DNA from 3 places in the Leucobacter sp. USHLN154 genome. Region 2 is predicted to be linked to each of the others. Evidence: predicted binding sites of a transcription regulator. Region 2 holds the regulator's gene; each other region holds the start of a gene.
The links. Region 2 encodes HrcA, which represses chaperone genes, less so after heat shock. Its sites were predicted from a motif close to TTNGCACTCGNNNNNNNCGAGTGCNAA; they were not measured.
Positions count from the first base shown of each region.

Region 1: groES (co-chaperone GroES) is a predicted target of HrcA. The motif match lies at 2,155-2,181, and genes of this name have one in related genera.
Region 3: groL (chaperonin GroEL) is a predicted target of HrcA. The motif match lies at 2,216-2,242, and genes of this name have one in related genera.

Region 1 covers NZ_JBBCXF010000001.1:332,526-338,612, reverse strand. Annotated here, with positions in the region: gene guaB (IMP dehydrogenase) at 1-689, opposite strand, end outside; gene rarD (EamA family transporter RarD) at 765-1,688, opposite strand; gene groES (co-chaperone GroES) at 1,779-2,075, opposite strand; gene WFH23_RS01575 (DUF4190 domain-containing protein) at 2,311-2,790, shown strand; gene WFH23_RS01570 (THUMP-like domain-containing protein) at 2,792-4,069, shown strand; gene WFH23_RS01565 (DUF4190 domain-containing protein) at 4,141-4,599, opposite strand; gene tsaD (tRNA (adenosine(37)-N6)-threonylcarbamoyltransferase complex transferase subunit TsaD) at 4,726-5,808, opposite strand; gene rimI (ribosomal protein S18-alanine N-acetyltransferase) at 5,805-6,087, opposite strand, start outside.
Region 2 covers NZ_JBBCXF010000001.1:863,781-869,867, forward strand. Annotated here, with positions in the region: gene lepA (translation elongation factor 4) at 1-329, shown strand, start outside; gene WFH23_RS04030 (DUF1990 family protein) at 326-1,252, shown strand; gene hemW (radical SAM family heme chaperone HemW) at 1,301-2,527, shown strand; gene hrcA (heat-inducible transcriptional repressor HrcA) at 2,671-3,708, shown strand; gene dnaJ (molecular chaperone DnaJ) at 3,763-4,866, shown strand; gene WFH23_RS04050 (16S rRNA (uracil(1498)-N(3))-methyltransferase) at 4,869-5,645, shown strand; gene WFH23_RS04055 (cation:dicarboxylate symporter family transporter) at 5,662-6,087, opposite strand, start outside.
Region 3 covers NZ_JBBCXF010000001.1:125,725-131,811, reverse strand. Annotated here, with positions in the region: gene groL (chaperonin GroEL) at 522-2,144, opposite strand; gene WFH23_RS00525 (LytR C-terminal domain-containing protein) at 2,330-3,172, opposite strand; gene WFH23_RS00520 (heme ABC transporter ATP-binding protein) at 3,270-4,082, opposite strand; gene WFH23_RS00515 (FecCD family ABC transporter permease) at 4,079-5,149, opposite strand; gene WFH23_RS00510 (ABC transporter substrate-binding protein) at 5,251-6,087, opposite strand, start outside.

The DNA of each region.
Region 1 (6,087 bases), 530 kb from region 2:
CCGACGGCGGCTCCGACGCGCAGCCGACCTGCTTCGTCTTTGGTCGCGAGCGGGTACTGCTCTTCCTTGTCGAAGTCCTTCACCGTGATGAGGCCAGTGAGACGACCCTCTTCGTCGACGAGCGGGAGCTTCTCGATCTTGTGCTTGCGGAAGATCGCCGCCGCGTCTTCTCGGGAGATCCCGCGAGGCCCGGTGATGAGCGGCATGCGCGTCATCGCGTCCTCGACCCGCACCTGGGAGCGGTCCTTCGGATCGATGAATCGCATGTCGCGGTTCGTGATGATGCCGAGCAGCACATCGTTCGAGTCGACGACGGGCAGACCCGACACGCGATACTCACCGCAGATCGCATCGACTTCTGCCACAGAAGCGTCGACGGAGGTCGTCACAGGGTTCGTGATCATGCCGGCTTCGCTGCGCTTCACCCGGTCGACCATCTCGGCCTGATCCTGGATCGACAGATTGCGGTGCAGGATGCCGAGACCGCCGTTGCGCGCCATGGCGACCGCCATGCGGGTCTCCGTCACCGTGTCCATCGCCGCCGAGATCAGCGGGATCTGGAGCCGGATGCGCCGGGTGAGCTGGGTCGAGGTGTCCGCCTCGCTGGGGATGACGTCGGTGTGCGCGGGCAGCAGCAGCACATCGTCGTAGGTCAGACCGGTGAACGCGAAGGGGTCACGCTGTTCCATGGAACCTCTATCTGTGTAGTGGGTGGGGCTCTCAGAGATTCGCGGGCGACCGGGATGCGGCGCCCGTACCGTCTCTCAGTCTAGGGGAATCGGGGCCGTGTTGACCTGCGCCGTCGGCGAACGCCGGAGTTGCAGCACCATGTCGACGATCAGGATCACGAGCGCGATCCAGACGCCGATGAAGCCGATCCAGCGTCCTGTCGTGATCTCCTCCTGCGAGACGAATGCACCGTAGAAGAATCCGAGGATCGGCGTCAGGAACTGCAGGAATCCGATGTGCGCGAGCGGCAGCCGTCGGGTGGCTTCGCCGAACAGGATCAGCGGGATGGCGGTCACGATGCCGCTGAACAGCACCAGCGTGGTGATGCCGGTGCCGAACGTGAAGGCCGTCAACCCGGAGGTCGCCGCGATCAGGCCGAGCTGCACCGCGGCGACCGGAAGCGTGGCGAAGGTCTCGATCGTGAGCCCGGTGATGCCGTCCACCGTTTCGCCCGCGTGCTTGTGCACGGCCCCGTAGAGACCGAAGGAGAGCGCGATGCCGAGGGCGATCCAAGGGAAGGAGCCGTACGCGATTGCTGCGATCAGCACGCTGACGCCCGCGATCATCACCGCGATCCACTGCAGGCGGCTGAGGCGTTCCTTGCGGAACACGACTCCGATGAGAATGGTGAACAGCGGATTGATGAAGTAGCCGAGCGACGTCTCGAGCACATGGCCGGTCATGACGCCGATGATGAAGATCTGCCAGTTCGCATACAGGAAGAGCGCGGAGAGCGCGAACCATCCGAGCAGTCTGGGAGTGCGCAGGATCACCGCGACTCGCTGCCACCGCCGTGTGACGGTGACGAGCAGTACGCAGAAGATCAGCGTGGTCGCGACCCGCCAGGGCACGACCTCGAGGGGGCCGACCATCGCGATGAGTCCGAAGTAGAAGGGGAACGCGCCCCACCAGAGATATGCGCCGAGACCGAATCCGAGTCCCGCACGTGTCCGCTGCATCGAAGCAGTCTACTCCCGACGCACCCCCGGGTACGACAGCGGCCCCGCCGATCCCGGAGGATCGGCGGGGCCGCTGCGGAAGCGCCGCTGTTAGCGGGTGACGACGGCGAGGATGTCGCGAGCGGAGAGGACGAGGTAGTCCTCACCGCCGACCTTGACCTCGGTGCCGCCGAACTTCGAGTAGATCACGATGTCGCCGGTGGCGACGTCGAGCGGGATACGGGTGCCCGAGTCGGAGACTCGACCGGGACCCACCGCGACAACTTCGCCCTCCTGGGGCTTTTCCTTGGCGCTATCGGGGATCACGAGACCGGAAGCGGTGGTCTGCTCTGCCTCGACCTGCTTGATAACGATACGATCCTCGAGCGGCTTGATGGCGACCGACACGGTTGACCTCTTTCCAATGTCTGAAGTGTTTCCGCGCCCGCCCCATGCGAGCGCGTCTACCCAGAGTCTATGGCTCCCGTTGGCACTCGTGCAAGGGGAGTGCCAGCGTCGCGGCACGGAATCGCCGACAGCGAACAGTGCGCCGTGCCTAGAATGGAATCACGCCCTGGACTGGCATCGCCAGCGGGTCCGCGGCTCGCACCCGCTTGATTCGACGCCAACCGATGGAGGAGCAATGTCCACGCCTCAGTACCCCGAGCAGCCCACCACTCCCCTGCCGCACCTGGACCAGGACGCGACCCCGGGCCAGCAGGGCCAGACCCCGCCCCAGACGAGCGCTCCGCAGCCCCCCGCGTACCAGCCGCCGCAGAGCTACAGCTCGCAGGCGTACGGCTCGCAGGGGTACGGATCGCGGTCGACGGCGCCCATCCCGACGGGGACCACCCTCGACAAGACGAACACGTTCGCGTTCCTCTCGATCATCTTCGCATTCCTGAGCCCCGTCGCCGGAATCGTTTTCGGGCACATGGGGCTCAGCCAGATCAAGCGCACGGGTGATTCGGGCCGCGGCATCGCGCTGACCGGGCTCATCATCAGCTACGCCTACTTCGTGCTGCTCGCACTCTTCATCGTCGTGTACATCGGCTTCCTCTTCACCATCTTCGCGGCTCTGGGAAGCTCGCTGTCAGGTTTCGATTCCTACTCCTCGTACTGACATGACTGATGCGCCGAGCGCATCGGGGCGGCCTCGGAGCGTGGCTCCGGGGCCGCCCCCATTCGTCGAGCCCCCGCCCGGTTGGGAGTTCCTCCTCACCGATCAGGGTCTCGCCGCTCTCGCCGAGGCGACCCTCGAACTCGAGAGCGGCACCGCACCGGACGCGATCAATCGCCGCCTGAGGACGCTCGGGCGAGCGCCCGAGGAAGCAGCTGCCCTCCTCACGCAGGCGCAGTTGCGCGAACGGGCGCGTGCGAAGTTCGGTCCCCTCGCGAGCGAACTGCTGTTCACTCCGGCTGGGCTGGAGCAGGCGAGCAGGATCTCGGTGTCGCGCGGACATGCGGCCCGGTTCAGCGACGCCGGATGCGAACGGGTGGCCGACCTCGGCTGCGGCATCGGCACGGAATCGATCGCGATGCTCGAGCAGGGCATCGCTCCCGAGGCTGTGGAACTGGATGGGTTCACCGCTCGACTCGCCGAGCACAACCTCGCGACCGTCGCCGCCCGGCGCGGGAGCCGCGCCCCTCGCGTGCGCACGGCTGACGCCGTCGATGTCGACCTCTCGGGAATCGACGGAGCGTTCCTCGATCCCGCGCGGCGCACCGCTGGACACCGCGAGACCCGCCGCCTCTCCTCCCCCGACGACTATTCGCCGTCGCTCGATTTCGCCTTCGGCATCGGATCTCGGATGCCGACGGGCGTCAAACTGGGTCCGGGCCTCGATCGAGACCTCATTCCAGGAGAGGCAGAGGCCCAGTGGGTCTCCGTCGACGGGCATGTCGTCGAGACCGCGCTCTGGTTCGGCGCGCTCGCGAGACCAGGGATCGCTCGCGCGGCACTGGTGCACCGGGGCGGCGAGATTCACGAGATGACGGCGTCTGGCGATGCTCCCGATGTCGACGTCCGTTCGATGGGCGAGTATCTCTACGAGCCCGATGGGGCCGTGATTCGCGCGCGTCTCATCGGTGCGCTTGCAGAGCCTCTGGGTGCTGGCATGATGAGCGCCGGCATCGCGTATCTCACCGGAGACGAACTGGTCGCAACGCCGTTCGCGCAGACCTTCCGCCTGCTCGAACGGCTGCCCGTCAAGGAGAAGGCTCTGCGAAGGGCGCTCGCCGCGCGGGGCATCGGCACGCTCGAGATCAAGAAGCGCGGCGCCGACGTCGATCCCGCGGCCTTGCGGGCGCGACTGCGCCTGCGCGGAGCGGAGCACGCCACCCTGCTGCTCACGCGTGATGAGACCGGAAAGCACTGCGCGCTCCTCGCGGAGCGCTGCTGATCGCATCCTGTGCAACGCACGGAAGGCCCGAGGCGGATGCGCCCCGGGCCTTCGCACATGCAGCGGACTCGTTACTGGTCCAGCTGCTCCAACTGCTGCTGCAGGTTCGGGTCGTTCAGCGCGGCGCCGATGACGAGCGCAACGACGATCATCGCGATGATCGAGATGACGATGGCGAGGGCGCCGGTGATGATGCCGGTGAGGGCCATCCCCTTCGGCTGCCCCTTCTTCCGCGCCACGATGCCGAGCACCAGCGCGACCACGCCGCCGATGATGCCGACGATGCTCACCGGCCACGAGATCAGGAGGCTCACGATGCCCACGATCATCGACGAGAGCGCGAGCCCCTTCGGCTGAGCAGGACCGCCCGAGTATGCCGGAGCGCCGGGGTTCGTCGCTGCGGGGTCGTACGCCGGAGCGCTCGGCGCGGTGTGCGCGTTCGGAGTGTGCGCGTTCGGGGTGCCGGACGGCGCGGGCGGGGGCGGAACCGGGTTCGAATTGCGGTCGTTGCCTGGCAGATTGTCGGACATGATTCTCCTTCGATCAAACGTCGATGAGGCGCATTCCCCCATTCTTCCTTCAAAGATAACGTTCAGCTTCAGCGAATGGCGAGTTTTCTCCCGGACCTGAAGCGGCCTTGACAGGCGGCTTCTCCGTCAGAGCACCTGCACCTGCTGCACCGGAAGCGTCGAGTCGGCTCCGAAGGAGAGCCCGGACGGCTCGTGCCCGCTGGCTACGAGCTGAGCGCCGAGGGAGGCGATCATCGCACCGTTGTCGGTGCAGAGCGACAACGGCGGAACGCGCAGTTCGATCCCGGCCGTCGCAGCTCGCTCCGTCGCCAGCTCGCGGACGCGCACGTTGGCGACGACACCCCCGCCGAGCAAGAGGCGCGGCACCCCGAGGTCGCGGCAGGCCGCGAGCGCCTTCGTCAGCAGCACGTCGGCGACGGCCTCCCGGAAACTGGCCGCCACGTCCGCCACCGGCACCGATTCCCCGGCCGCCACGCGCTTCTCGACCCATCGCGCGACCGATGTCTTCAGTCCCGAGAACGAGAAATCGTAGCGGTGACGCTCCAGATCCTTCGGCAGCGTGAGGCCGCGCGGGAAGCGAATCGCGTGGGGATCACCCGCCGCAGCGACCCGGTCGATCTCGGGGCCTCCCGGGTACGGCAGACCGAGCAGGCGTGCGACCTTGTCGAACGCCTCACCTGCGGCATCGTCGATCGTCTCGCCGAGCATCTCGACGTCGGACACGAGATCGCGCACGAGCAGCAACGAGGTGTGGCCCCCGGAGACGAGCAGGGCGATCGTCGGAAGCTCGAGCTCGCCGACGGCGCCCACGGCTCCGCGCAGTCCGTCGCCGTGCAGCAGGTCGGCGCCGACGTGGCCGACCAGGTGGTTCACCGCGTACAGCGGCTTGTCGAGCGCCACCGCCAGAGCTTTCGCAGCTGAGACTCCCACCATCAGGGCGCCCGCGAGCCCCGGGCCCGAGGTGACCGCGATGGCGTCGAGCTCTTCGAGCGCAACGCCGGCAACCGTCAGGGCGCGCTCGATCGTCGGGGTCATCGCTTCGAGGTGCGCTCGCGCAGCGACCTCCGGAACGACGCCGCCGTATCTCGCGTGCTCGTCCATGGACGAAGCGATCGCATTGGCGAGCAGCGTGCGCCCGCGCACGATGCCCACACCGGTCTCATCGCAACTCGTCTCGATGCCGAGAACGAGCGGGTCCGTGCTCGTCATGCCTGATCCTCCATCGCCCGTCCGCTCCGTGTGCGCCCGCCCATCGCGAGCCGCATCACAATGGCATCGACGCCTTCGGGTTGGTAGTACCGCGGTCGCGTGCCGATCCCTTCGAATCCGAGGCTCTCGTAGAGCTTCTGCGCCACCGGGTTGTCGGCGCGCACCTCCAGAAACACCTCGTTCACCCCGCGCGCTTCGGCCCCGTCGAGCAGCGCATCGATGAGACGACGGCCCTGCCCGGTCCCGCGCACGTCCGGATGCACGGCGATGGTCTGAATA
Region 2 (6,087 bases):
GCGCGATCGTGCACCGCGACAACGCGTACTCGTACGGCACGATGATGGCCGAACGCCTGCGCAAGCTCATCCCGCGCCAGCAGTTCGAGGTGCCGATCCAGGCCGCGATCGGCGCGCGCGTGATCGCCCGCGAGACGATTCGCGCGATCCGCAAGGACGTGCTGGCGAAGTGCTACGGCGGCGACATCAGTCGCAAGCGCAAGCTGCTCGAGAAGCAGAAAGAGGGCAAGAAGCGCATGAAGATGGTGGGCCGCGTCGAGGTGCCGCAGGAGGCCTTCATCGCCGCGCTCTCCGGGGATGTGGAGGGGAAGGAAGGGGGCAAGCGATGAGCAAGGATCAGCCGGCCCGCCGCAGCAGCCACGTGGAGATGCCGGTCGCTTATGCGGCCGTCGGAGCTTCGAAAGACCCCGACATCGTTCGGTACCCGCCCGAGGGCATGACCCCGTACGAGGAGGAGCTCCGCCTCGGAAGCGGCCAGGAGCGATTCTTGATCGCTTCCAGCTTGCTGATGACCTGGGGCGCGCAGCGCGGATCCGGCGTGCGTGTGACCGACATCGTTCGAGGCGCTGGTTCGGAATACGTGGGCCCGAGCTTCAACGGTGACGGAATGCCGGAGGCCGCTGGTGCGGTCGAGGAGCAGTTCGGCCCAGACGGCGAACCGTACATCGTCGCGGGGACCACCGCAGTGCTGCACTTCGAGGGGCAGGATCCCCGAAACGTGCTCGTGGTGTACACCGTGGACGAGGAGCGCCGCGTCGGGTTCGCGTGGGGGACCGGTGACGAAGCCGGCGCTGTCGGCGAGCAGCTCTTCCTGATCGAGTTCCGCGCCGACGACACGGTGTGGGCCGTCGCCCGCGGGTTCGTCGCAGCGCCGAAGAACGGTTTGCTCGGCCTGCGCGGCCGCGCCGACGTCCGTGCCGCGCTCGATGCCGTCAAGCGCGGGATCGCCGCGCTCGCTCCCGGTGCTCAGCCCGTTCCGGATCTCGGCCCGGCCGTGCAGGCGGAGACCCCCGCGGCGGAGCCAGCTGTCGATGCGGCGCCGGATGCCGAGCCTGAGGCTGCGCCCGAGCCAGTACAGGCGACCGAGCCCGAGGCTCCGCCCGAGCCCGAGCCCGAGCCTGAGGTTGTGCCCGAGCCCGAGCCTGTGCAGGCGTCCGACGGCATCGCGGAGCAAGACGACGCCCCCGGCCATCTGCCGGGCGCCGACGCGAACGGCCCGACACACCAGCGCCGACCCAGTAGACGGTCGTGATGAGGGGGCAGTTCTGCCCCGAGTGGAACGCAGGATCAGGAGACCGCCGTGCCGAGCGCGCTGCCTGAGGGAGACCCCGCCCCGGAGGACGGCGCGCTCCCACCCGAGGTCGCGGTCGGCGCGCATGCCCGCAACTTCGGCGTGTACGTGCACGTGCCGTACTGCCGAGTGCGATGCGGATACTGCGATTTCAACACGTACACGGCCAGTGAGCTCGGCGGCACCTCGCGGGGCGACTACGCCGCGCAGGTGGAGCAGGAGCTGACCCTGGGCGGCCGCGTGCTGCGACTCGCCGGGCTTCCGGAACGGCAGGTATCGACCGTGTTCTTCGGCGGGGGCACGCCGACGCTGCTGCCGGCCGACGATCTCGCTCGCATGCTCGGGCGCATCCGGGCGGAGTGGGGGCTGACCGACGGGGCTGAGGTGACGACGGAGGCGAATCCCGACTCGGTCGACGCCGAGTACCTGCGAACACTGGCCGATGCGGGGTTCACGCGCGTGAGTTTCGGCATGCAGTCCGCCGTGCCGCACGTGCTCGCGACGCTCGACCGCACGCACACCCCTGAGCGCGTGCCGCTGGTCACGCAGTGGGCGCGCGATGCCGGGCTCCAGGTGAGCGTCGATCTCATCTACGGCACGCCGGGCGAGAGCCTCGCCGATTGGGAGCGCTCGATCGACGCAGCGCTCGCCTGCGAACCCGACCATATCTCGGCCTACGCGCTGATCATCGAGCGCGGCACGAAGCTCGCCGCGCAGATCCGACGCGGGGAGGTCGCCGCCCCCGACGAGGACCTGCACGCCGATATGTACGAGCTCGCCGACGCCCGCTTCGCCGAGGCGGGTTTCTCCTGGTACGAGATCAGCAACTGGTCGCGCTCGCCGGAGACGCGGTCGCGCCACAATCTCTCGTACTGGACGGGTGAGGACTGGTGGGCGGCCGGCCCCGGAGCCCACAGCCACGTGGGCGGAGTGCGGTGGTGGAACGTGAAGCATCCGGGCGCATACGCGCAGCGCATGGCGCAGGGCGTCTCGCCCGCGCATTCGCGCGAGACCCTGTCGGAGGAGGCCCGGAGAGAGGAGCGCATCCTGCTCGAGACCAGGATCGTCGACGGGCTTCCGGCTGACGTGCTGAGCGCCGACGAACGTCGCTCGATCCCGCAACTCATCGCGGACGGGCTCCTCGACGGGAGGGCCGCGATCGCCGGACGCCTCGTTCCCACACTGCGCGGGCGACTGCTCGCCGACACCGTCGTGCACCGACTGCTGGGCGGCTGATCCCATCCCCGTCGGGGCTGCGGGGCGCCGCTCGAGGACCCCTCGCACGACCGTGTTCGCTGGGAGCGGTAGCGGTCGCATGCCACCGTGCCTGCGCTAGACTTGGCACTCGGAACAAGTGAGTGCCAGGGTCAGGAGGGGCGATGGTTTCGGAGCGCAGCCTCGCGGTATTGCACGCGATCGTGGGCGATTACGTGTCGTCGAACGAGCCCGTCGGGTCGAAGGCGATCGTCGACCGCCACAGCTTCGGCGTCTCCGCAGCGACCATTCGCAATGACATGGCCCTGCTCGAGGAAGACGAGCTCATTGCGCAGCCGCACACGTCCTCGGGCCGCGTGCCCACGGACAAGGGGTACCGGCTCTACGTCGACACGCTCGCACGCATTCGTCCGTTGAGTTCGGCGCAGCGATCCGCGATCGAGCGCTTCCTCGGCGAGTCGTCGGACCTCGACGACGTCATGGCGCGCACGGTGCGCATGCTCTCCCAGCTCACCAACCAGGTCGCGGTCGCGCAGTACCCGTCGCTGCGCCGCACGGTCGTGCGTCACATCGACCTCGTCGCGATCGGCGAGGATCGGGTGCTCAGCGTCCTGATTCTCGGCAGCGGAGTGGTGGAGCAGCAGGTGGCCCTCCTTCCGGCCTCGCGCGTCACGGAGGCGTGGGTGCACGGCCTCCGGCAGCGCATCGCCGATGCGGCGGTGGGCAGCGACGTCGAGACGGCTGCGGGTGCGGTGACGCGTCTCGTGGAGGATCTGCCGCTCTGGTCGCAACCAGACGAGTCCGATCTCGTGCGCCGTGTGCTCGCGGTGGTGTCGGGGCAATTGCAGGCCAACCGCAATGACCGCATCGCCGTTGCTGGCGCCGCGAACCTCTCCCGACCGGATGGCGAGTTCGCCGGATCGCTGCCCGTCGTGCTCGAAGCCATTGAGGAGCAGGTCACCCTGCTTCGACTTCTCGGCGAGCTGGTGCACGACGACCGCGATGTCTCGGCGTCGATCGGTCGTGAGAACGAGGCCTACGGGCTCTCAGAGACCTCGATCATCGCGTCGAAGTACGAGGACGGCATCGCGATCTCGAAACTCGGCGTATTGGGGCCGCTGCGTATGGACTACGCCGGCAACATCGCCACAGTGCGCGCGATCGCGCGCTACCTCAACCGATTCTTGGGGGAGGAGCGGTAGCCGCCGCTCCTCCTGCCCACCCGACGACACCCCCTACCTGAGGAGCGATATAGCGTGGCCGATCATTACGAGACCCTCGGCGTCTCCCGCGAAGCGAGCGCCGAAGAGATCAAGAAGGCCTACCGGCGGCTGGCACGCCAGTTGCACCCGGATGTGAACCCGAGCGAGGACGCGGCCGAGCAGTTCAAGAGCGTGACGCATGCGTACGACGTGCTGAGCGACCCCGAGCAGCGACAGCACTACGACATGGGCGGCTCGCAGGGGGGCGCCGCTGGGTTCGGCGACATCTTCGAGACCTTCTTCGGCGGCGCCGGATTCGGCGGTGCGGGTCAGCGCGGTCCGCGTTCGCGCTCGGAGCGCGGGGACGACGCGATGATCCGGGTCGACGTCTCGCTCGAAGACGTCATCTTCGGCACGCAGCGCGAGATCACCGTGAACACGGCGGTGCTCTGCGAAGTCTGCCAGGGCAGTTGCTGCCAGCCGGGCACGCATCCCGTCACCTGCGACGTCTGCGGTGGCCAGGGGCAGGTGCAGCGCCAGGTACGGTCGCTCTTCGGCAATGTGGTCACCATGCACCCGTGCGGCAGCTGCCAGGGGTACGGCACCATCATCGAGCATCCCTGCGTGCAGTGCGCGGGCAAGGGGCGCGTGCGCGAGCGCCGCACCTTCCCCATCGAGGTTCCCTCCGGCATCGACACCGGCACGCGCCTGCAGATGCGCGGCGGCGGCGAGGTGGGCCCCGGCGGCGGGCCGAACGGCGACCTGTTCATCGAGTTCCGCGTGATGCATCACGACATCTTCAGCCGTGACGGCAATGATCTGCTGTGCACGATGCAGCTCTCCATGACCGATGCGATTCTCGGCGCCGATGCGAAGCTCGCGGGCCTCGACGGCGAGGTCGAGGTCGAGGTCGAGCCGGGGGTGCAATCCGGAGACATGCTCACGGTTCGCGGTCGCGGGATCCAGGGACTGCGCAGCACGACGCGCGGTGATCTGAAGATCGCCGTGCAGGTCGCCACGCCGACGAAGCTCTCGAATCGGGAGAAGGATCTGGTGCGGCAGCTCGCGTCGCTGCGCAAGGACGATGCTCCGCACCTCGGCGAATTCCATCAGGGCTTCTTCGGCAAGATTCGCGACCGCTTCTTCCGTCAGGGCTGAGCGTGGCCAACCTCTACTACCGCGAAGACCTCGACGCTTCCGACATCGTTCCGGGGTCGCTCGTCGAGGTGAGCGGTGATGAGGGACGTCACGCCGTTCGCGTGAGCCGCCTGCGCGTCGGCGAGCGGACGGCGATCGGCGACGGTGCCGGCGCACTGGGGGAGGGCGCGGTCGAGTCGGTCGCGAAGGATCGCTTCACCGTGCGCATCGATCGCGTCGTTCAGTCAGCGCCGCCCGCCGGTCCGCGTCTGGTGCTCGTGCAGGCGCTCGCGAAGGGCGACCGAGACGAGCGAGCCGTGGAGCAGGCGACCGAGTTCGGCGTCGATGCCATCGTGCCGTGGCAGGCCGCGCGTTCCGTCTCCCGCTGGGATGGCTCCAGTGCCCAGGAGAAGATCGCGAAGGGGCTCGCGAAGTGGAGGCGCGTCGCGCGAGAGGCGTCGAAGCAATCGATGCGCGCGCGCATTCCCGAAGTGCGCGAGCCGGTTTCGCTCGACGGGTTGCGCGAGATCGCGAGCCGCGAGCGGGAGACGGTCGTCGTGCTGCACCCGCGCGGCACCTCTCGGGTCTCGACGTGGGCGCGGTCCGCAGCCGAATCCGCGCACCCGGCCGATGAGCTGCTGCTCGTCGTCGGACCGGAGGGCGGGTTCGCCGGCGACGAGCTCGACGGGTTGGAGGAAGCCGGAGCATCGATCCTGCTCCTCGGCGACACGGTGCTCCGAACGTCCTCCGCCGGTCCCGCTGCGCTCGCGGTGCTGAATGCGGCGTTCCAGCGCTGGTGAGCCGGGCCGCCGCTGATCAGCGCCGCCGGAAGCGAGGATCCGCCTCGACGCGTGCGTGGGAATCCGAGCCGGCCGAGGCGCCGTGATTGTCGCCGGTGAGGGTCGTCTCATCGAATGGCGCCTCCCCGCGGAGCACTCGATGCACGCGCTGCATATCGACCTGCTTCGTCCATGATCCGAGGAGCAGCGTCGCAACAGCGTTGCCGGTGAAGTTGGTGAGCGCCCGCCCTTCCGACATGAAGCGGTCGATGCCGACGATCACGCCGACCCCGTCGACGAGCTCAGGCCGGTACGCCTGCAGTCCGCCCGCGAGTGTCGCGAGTCCCGCGCCCGTCACACCGGCGGCTCCCTTCGAAGCGATGATCATGAAGACGAGCAGCCCGATCTGCTCGCTGAGGCTCATGGGGTCGCCCATTCCGGCGGCGATGAAGAGCGAGGCCAT
Region 3 (6,087 bases), 740 kb from region 2:
TCCACGTGCGCCTAGTGCGGTCGCCCGCCTCTTACGGCCGTGCGCCTCGAGCAGCCGCGCGTCCAGCAATGGATCCTGAGTGGTGCGGAGCGTATCCTCCGTACCGGCTCCGCTCTGCCCAGGACCGCCGGCGCGATGAAGTTCGGTCCGTATGCTCATAGCTCCATCGTGGTCGCTGTCTGCATCGGTCTCCCGTTCGAGGAGCGCGTCTGTGAGCAATACGGCGAAATGGCCGAGAGCCACAGCACCTGTGAGCGAATGACGCACTGCGCGGTGCCGACCCCGTGGCGCAGCGATCGCCGCACCCAACATCTCTGTTGCGCTCGCGCAGTGGATTCCGTGTGGCGCAGTGCGCGATTTCAAGATGCGTCCGCTGGTGACCGGGTCCCCTGCAGGACTCGCGGTACCGGACATGCGGTGAAAGCGCGAACAGGGACCGCACCGGACCCCCCGACACGCGAACAGGGGCCGCGTCCGAAGACGCGACCCCTGTTCGGGTATCTCTGTTGGAGGCTGAGGACTTAGAAGTCCATGCCACCGGTCGGATCGCCGGCGGGAGCGGCGGATGCCGGCTCCGGCTTGTCGGCGACGACGGCCTCGGTGGTGAGGAAGAGCCCTGCGATCGACGCTGCGTTCTGCAGTGCCGAGCGGGTGACCTTCGCCGGGTCCAGGATGCCCTGGGCCACCAGGTCGCCGTACTCGCCGGTTGCGGCGTTCAGGCCGTGACCGATCGGCAGGTTCGCGACGCGATCCGCCACAACACCCGGCTCGAGACCTGCGTTGAGCGCGATCTGACGCAGCGGCGCCTCGATAGCGGTCTGCACGATCTTCGCGCCGACAGCCTCGTCACCCGAGAGCTCGAGGCCCTCGAAGACGTCCTTGCCGGCCTGGATGAGCGCGACGCCACCGCCGGGGAGCACGCCCTCGTCGACTGCAGCCTTCGCGTTGCGCACTGCGTCTTCGATGCGGTGCTTGCGCTCCTTGAGCTCGACCTCGGTCGCAGCGCCCGCCTTGATGACGGCGACGCCGCCCGCGAGCTTCGCGAGGCGCTCCTGCAGCTTCTCGCGATCGTAGTCGCTGTCGGTGTTCTCGATCTCGCGACGGATCTGCGTGACGCGACCCTGAATGGCTTCGTCGTCGCCGCCGCCCTGGACGATGGTGGTCTCGTCCTTGGTGATGATGACCTTGCGAGCGGTGCCCAGCATGTCGAGGGTCGCGTTCTCGAGCTTGAGGCCGACCTCTTCCGAGATGACCTGGCCGCCGGTGAGGATCGCGATGTCCTGCAGCATCGCCTTGCGGCGATCGCCGAAGCCCGGAGCCTTGACGGCCGCCGACTTGAAGATGCCGCGGATCTTGTTGAGCACGAGGGTTGCGAGAGCTTCGCCCTCGACGTCCTCGGCGAGGATGAGCAGCTGCTTGCCCGACTGGATCACCGGATCGACGACGGGGAGCAGGTCCTTGATGTTCGAGACCTTGCTGTTCACGATGAGGATGTAGGGATCCTCGAACACGGCTTCCTGGCGATCGGTGTCGGTGACGAAGTATGCAGACAGGTAGCCCTTGTCGAAGCGCATGCCCTCGGTGAGTTCCAGCTCGGTGCCGAAGGTGTTCGACTCCTCGACGGTGACGACGCCTTCCTTGCCCACCTTGTCGATGGCCTCGGCGATGAGCTGACCGATCTGCTCGTCAGCTGCCGAGATCGATGCGGTAGCCGCGATCTGGTCGGTGGTCTCGATCTCCTGAGCGTTCTCGAGGAGCTTGGCCGACACTGCCGCGACGGCCTTCTCGATGCCCTTCTTGATCGCGATCGGATCGCTGCCGGCCGAGACGTTGCGCAGACCCTCGCGCACGAGTGCCTGTGCGAGCACGGTAGCGGTCGTCGTGCCGTCGCCTGCGACGTCGTCGGTCTTCTTCGCGACCTCCTTGACGAGCTCGGCGCCGATGCGCTCGTAGGGATCGTCGAGTTCGATCTCCTTGGCGATGGAGACGCCGTCGTTGGTGATCGTGGGGGCGCCCCACTTCTTCTCCAGCACGACGTTGCGGCCGCGGGGGCCGAGCGTCACCTTCACAGCGTCAGCGAGCGTGTTGAGACCCCGCTCGAGTCCACGACGCGCTTCCTCGTTAAACGCAATGATCTTTGCCATGTATTTGCCCCTCCGGAGGTGTTTCGATGTGGTGAGCATCGTGCCGACGCATAGCGCCGTCGCACGAATGTTTAGCACTCAGTCGGATCGACTGCTAACACTCATTTTGGCACTCTGACCGGGCGAGTGCAAGCGTGTCTGCTCGCGCGCAGCGAACAACGCGGGAATGGTCCCCGCCCCGCAGGTCAGCCCGAGATCGAGCCGCCCACTGCGGGGTCGCTCGGCGGGATCGTCGCCGGGTCGGTGGGCAGACCGGTCGCCGGATCGATCGGGAAGCCCGTCGTCGGGTCGATGTCCCATCCGGTCGCCGGGTCGATGTCGAGACCCGTCGTCGGGTTGATCTGCAGACCCGTCTCGGGATTCGTCTCGGGTTCCGGTGCACCGTCGGCATCGGCATCGGCATCGGTCGCGTTATCGGCGGAGCCGTCGGTGATCTCAGCGGCCTCTTCGAGGCCCGGTCCCTTGTAGTCCGCGCCCAGAAGCACGACCAGACGCACTCCGTACGATTCGTACTCGGTCGACGTGTACGTCGAGACGCCGCCCAGCTTCTCGGCGAGGCCGGCGGCGGCGGCGGCATCGTCGGGGTTCGAGTAGAACACGGCGGAGATCGCGACATCGGTCGTCTCCGCGCTCCCCGAGAACTGAATCTTGCCCCACTGCTCGGTCGTGACGATCGCGTCGAGCGCCGCCGCGAGATTCTCCGTCGGGGTTCCATTGAGGATTGCGATCGTCGCCTCGGGATCGAGCTCTGCCTTGACGGTCGGCGCCGCTGAACCGGAGGAGTCCCCGGAGGAGGCGAGCGGCAGCTTGCCGGTGGCGCCGATGCTCTGCACGGCGAGGATGCCGACGGTCGTGAGCAGGGCGAACCCGAGCAGACCGGCGATCAGGTACTGCCAGACGTATCGTGGGCGCGCGGTGACGCGGTGCGCTCCGATCCGACCCGTGTGATGCACGCGGTCGAATCGATCCTCGGGGTATGACTGACGGGCCGAGGGACTCTTCGTCCCTGCTTCGGTCGGTCGCGCCACGCGGTACCCCTTCAGATGTCGCCGATATGCAGCAGAACTTGCGCACTGCGAGATTCTGCCACACTACCGTGGCAGACCTGCCAGAACGGTGACAGGATCAGCGTTCTCGTCGAGGAATGACGATCGGTCTCCCGGTGTCGGGATCCTGCAGTACGCGCACGGGGGCCCCGTACACCTCGGCGATGCGGGCTTCGGTGAGCACCTCCCCCGGGGCGCCGCGGGCGACGAGCGCGCCATTGGCGAGGATGGCGACCTCGTCGGCGTACGCCCCGGCGAGCGACAGATCGTGCAGCACGACGATGACGGCTCTGCCGCGTTCGGCGAGCCCCCGTGCGATCTGCAGCACCGCCTCCTGGTGCTTCAGGTCGAGGGCTGCGGTCGGCTCATCCAGGAGCACGATCCGTGTCTCCTGGGCGAGCACGCGCGCCAGAGAGACTCGCGCTTTCTCACCGCCGGAGAGATGCGGAAATCCGCGCTGGGTCAGATGCCCGACGTCGGCCGCGGTCGTCGCATCGCGAATGGCTCGTTCGTCATCGTCTGCGTCCGGTGTCCCGATCCAGGGTGCGCGCCCCATGTCGATCACCTGCTGAGCGGTGAACGAGAACGCGACCTGATTGGCCTGCAGCAGTACCGCGCGGGCACGTGCGAGGTCGCGGGCCGGCCAGCTTCCGAGACCCCGCCCGTCGAGAGCCACCGAACCGCTCGACGGAACGATGTCGCCAGAGAGCACGCTGAGCAGGGTCGACTTCCCGGCACCGTTCGGGCCGACGAGGGCGAGCACCTCGCCGTATCGCACCGCCATCGTGACGTCGGTCAAGATCGGGACGGAACCGACGTGATAGCTCACGCCGTCCACCTGCTGGGCGACTGCGCCGGCTTGCTGCGAGACGGCGGGCTCCTCGACATTCATGCCCAGCCTCCCGAGCGACGACGGTTGCGACGGATGAGCCAGAAGAAGAACGGCCCGCCGACGAGCGATGTCAGCATGCCGATGGGCAGATCCGCGCCGTCGACCAGTGTGCGTGCCAGGAGATCGGCGTAGATCAGCAGCACGGCTCCGCCCAGCAGTGAGCAGATGAGCAGCAGGCGGTGCGCGGGACCGAGGATCATGCGCATGAGGTGGGGCACGACGAGGCCGACGAACGAGATGACGCCGACGAAGGCCACGCCGACGCCGGTCAGCAGCGCGACGAGCACGATCGACACGATGCGCAGTCGCTCGACGCGCACCCCGAGGTGCGCTGCAGTGCGGTCCCCGAGCGAGAGGAGATCGTATTGCTGGGCGAACAGGATCGCGATGCAGGCGGCGACCGCGGCGACGACCGCCACGATACCGACTTCGTTCCACCGGGATCCGTTGAGCGAGCCGAGCTGCCAGAAGACGATCTGCTCGCGACTGGCGGTGTCTCCGATGAAGGTGAACAGCGCGAGGCCTGCACCGGCGAACGCGTTGATGGCAACGCCGGTGAGCAGCAGCGTGACGATCTCGGTGCGACCCTGCGCGCGTGCCGTCAGGTACACGATGAATGTCGCTGCGAGGCCGCCGAGGAAGGCGAAGATCGCGATCGTCCACCCGCCGAACGCGGTGATGCCGAGCGTGATCGACGCCGATGCGCCGAGCGCCGCACCTGACGAGACGCCGACCACACCGGGCTCGGCGAGCGGGTTCCCGAAGATCGCCTGCATGACGGCGCCGGCGACCGCCAGTGCGGCGCCGACGAGCAAGGACATTATGACGCGCGGGAAGCGGATCTGCCACAGCGTGCGGTCCAGCAGCTCGTCGGTGGGAGCCCAGGAGTTGGCGATGCCGATCCGTCGCAGCACGGACCCGACGACCTCTGTCGGCCCGATCGAGAGCTGACCGAGCCCTGCCGAGAGGATGATGCCGACGATCACCAGGATCACGGCAGCGGTGATGACGATGGCACCGCGGCCTGCACTGCGGCGGCCGAGGGTACTCGGTGTGGCGTTCGTCACGTGATGCTTTCTCTGCGCTGGTGAGTACCGCTGCGACCCGGGGCCCCGGGGCCGGCACGATCACCTATTGTATCGGCGTTCGCCGCGCCGGAGCGCGGCAGCTACTGACCTTCCGGCGCGTAGATGGCGCGCGCGAGCGCGTCGAGAATCTCGGCGGATCGCGGGCCGAACGAGAGCACCGTGCCGTCCTCCATGTCGACGAAGCGGCGGTGCTCGCCGGCGGTGGTCACGGCGATCGCGGGCTTCTCCTCGAGCAGCCCGTCGACGCCGCCGACCGACTCGATGCCGTGCGACATGACGAGAATGAGGTCTGGGTTCGCTTTTACGAGCGCCTCGTCGGTCATCGGTTTCATGCCGTCCCAGCCCATGTCGGTGGCGACGTCGACCCCGCCGACCGCCTCGATGAGCTGATCGGCCCCTGATTCCTTGCCGAAGAGGTAGTAGACGCCCGCCGATCCGCGAAGGTACACGAATGCGATGCGCAGCTTGTCGGCGGGGGTGCCGGGTGCGATCTCCGCGATCTCCGCGATCTTTGCCTCGACTTCGCTCGCGATGCGCTCGGCCAGCTGCTCGCCCACTTCGGGGCTGCCGTAGATCGCGGCGACTTGACGGGCGAGCTCCTCGGCTCCCTCGAACGACGGGTCGTTCTTGACGAAGACGACCTGGATGCCGACATCCTGCAATTGCTCGATGACGTCTCGCGGACCCACAGACCCGTCGGTCACCACGACGTCCGGATGCAGGTCGATGATCGCCTCGGCGTTCACCGTGTGTCCCCCGCTCGTGACGCGAGGAAGGTCGGCCAGACTCTCGAGCGTGGTCGACTGGTCGACGCCGACGAGGCTGTCGGCGAATCCGAGCCCTGCGATCGTCACGGAGATGTTGCCGCCGAGATCGGCCGCCACCACCTTGTCGGCCCGTTCGACCGTGACATCCGT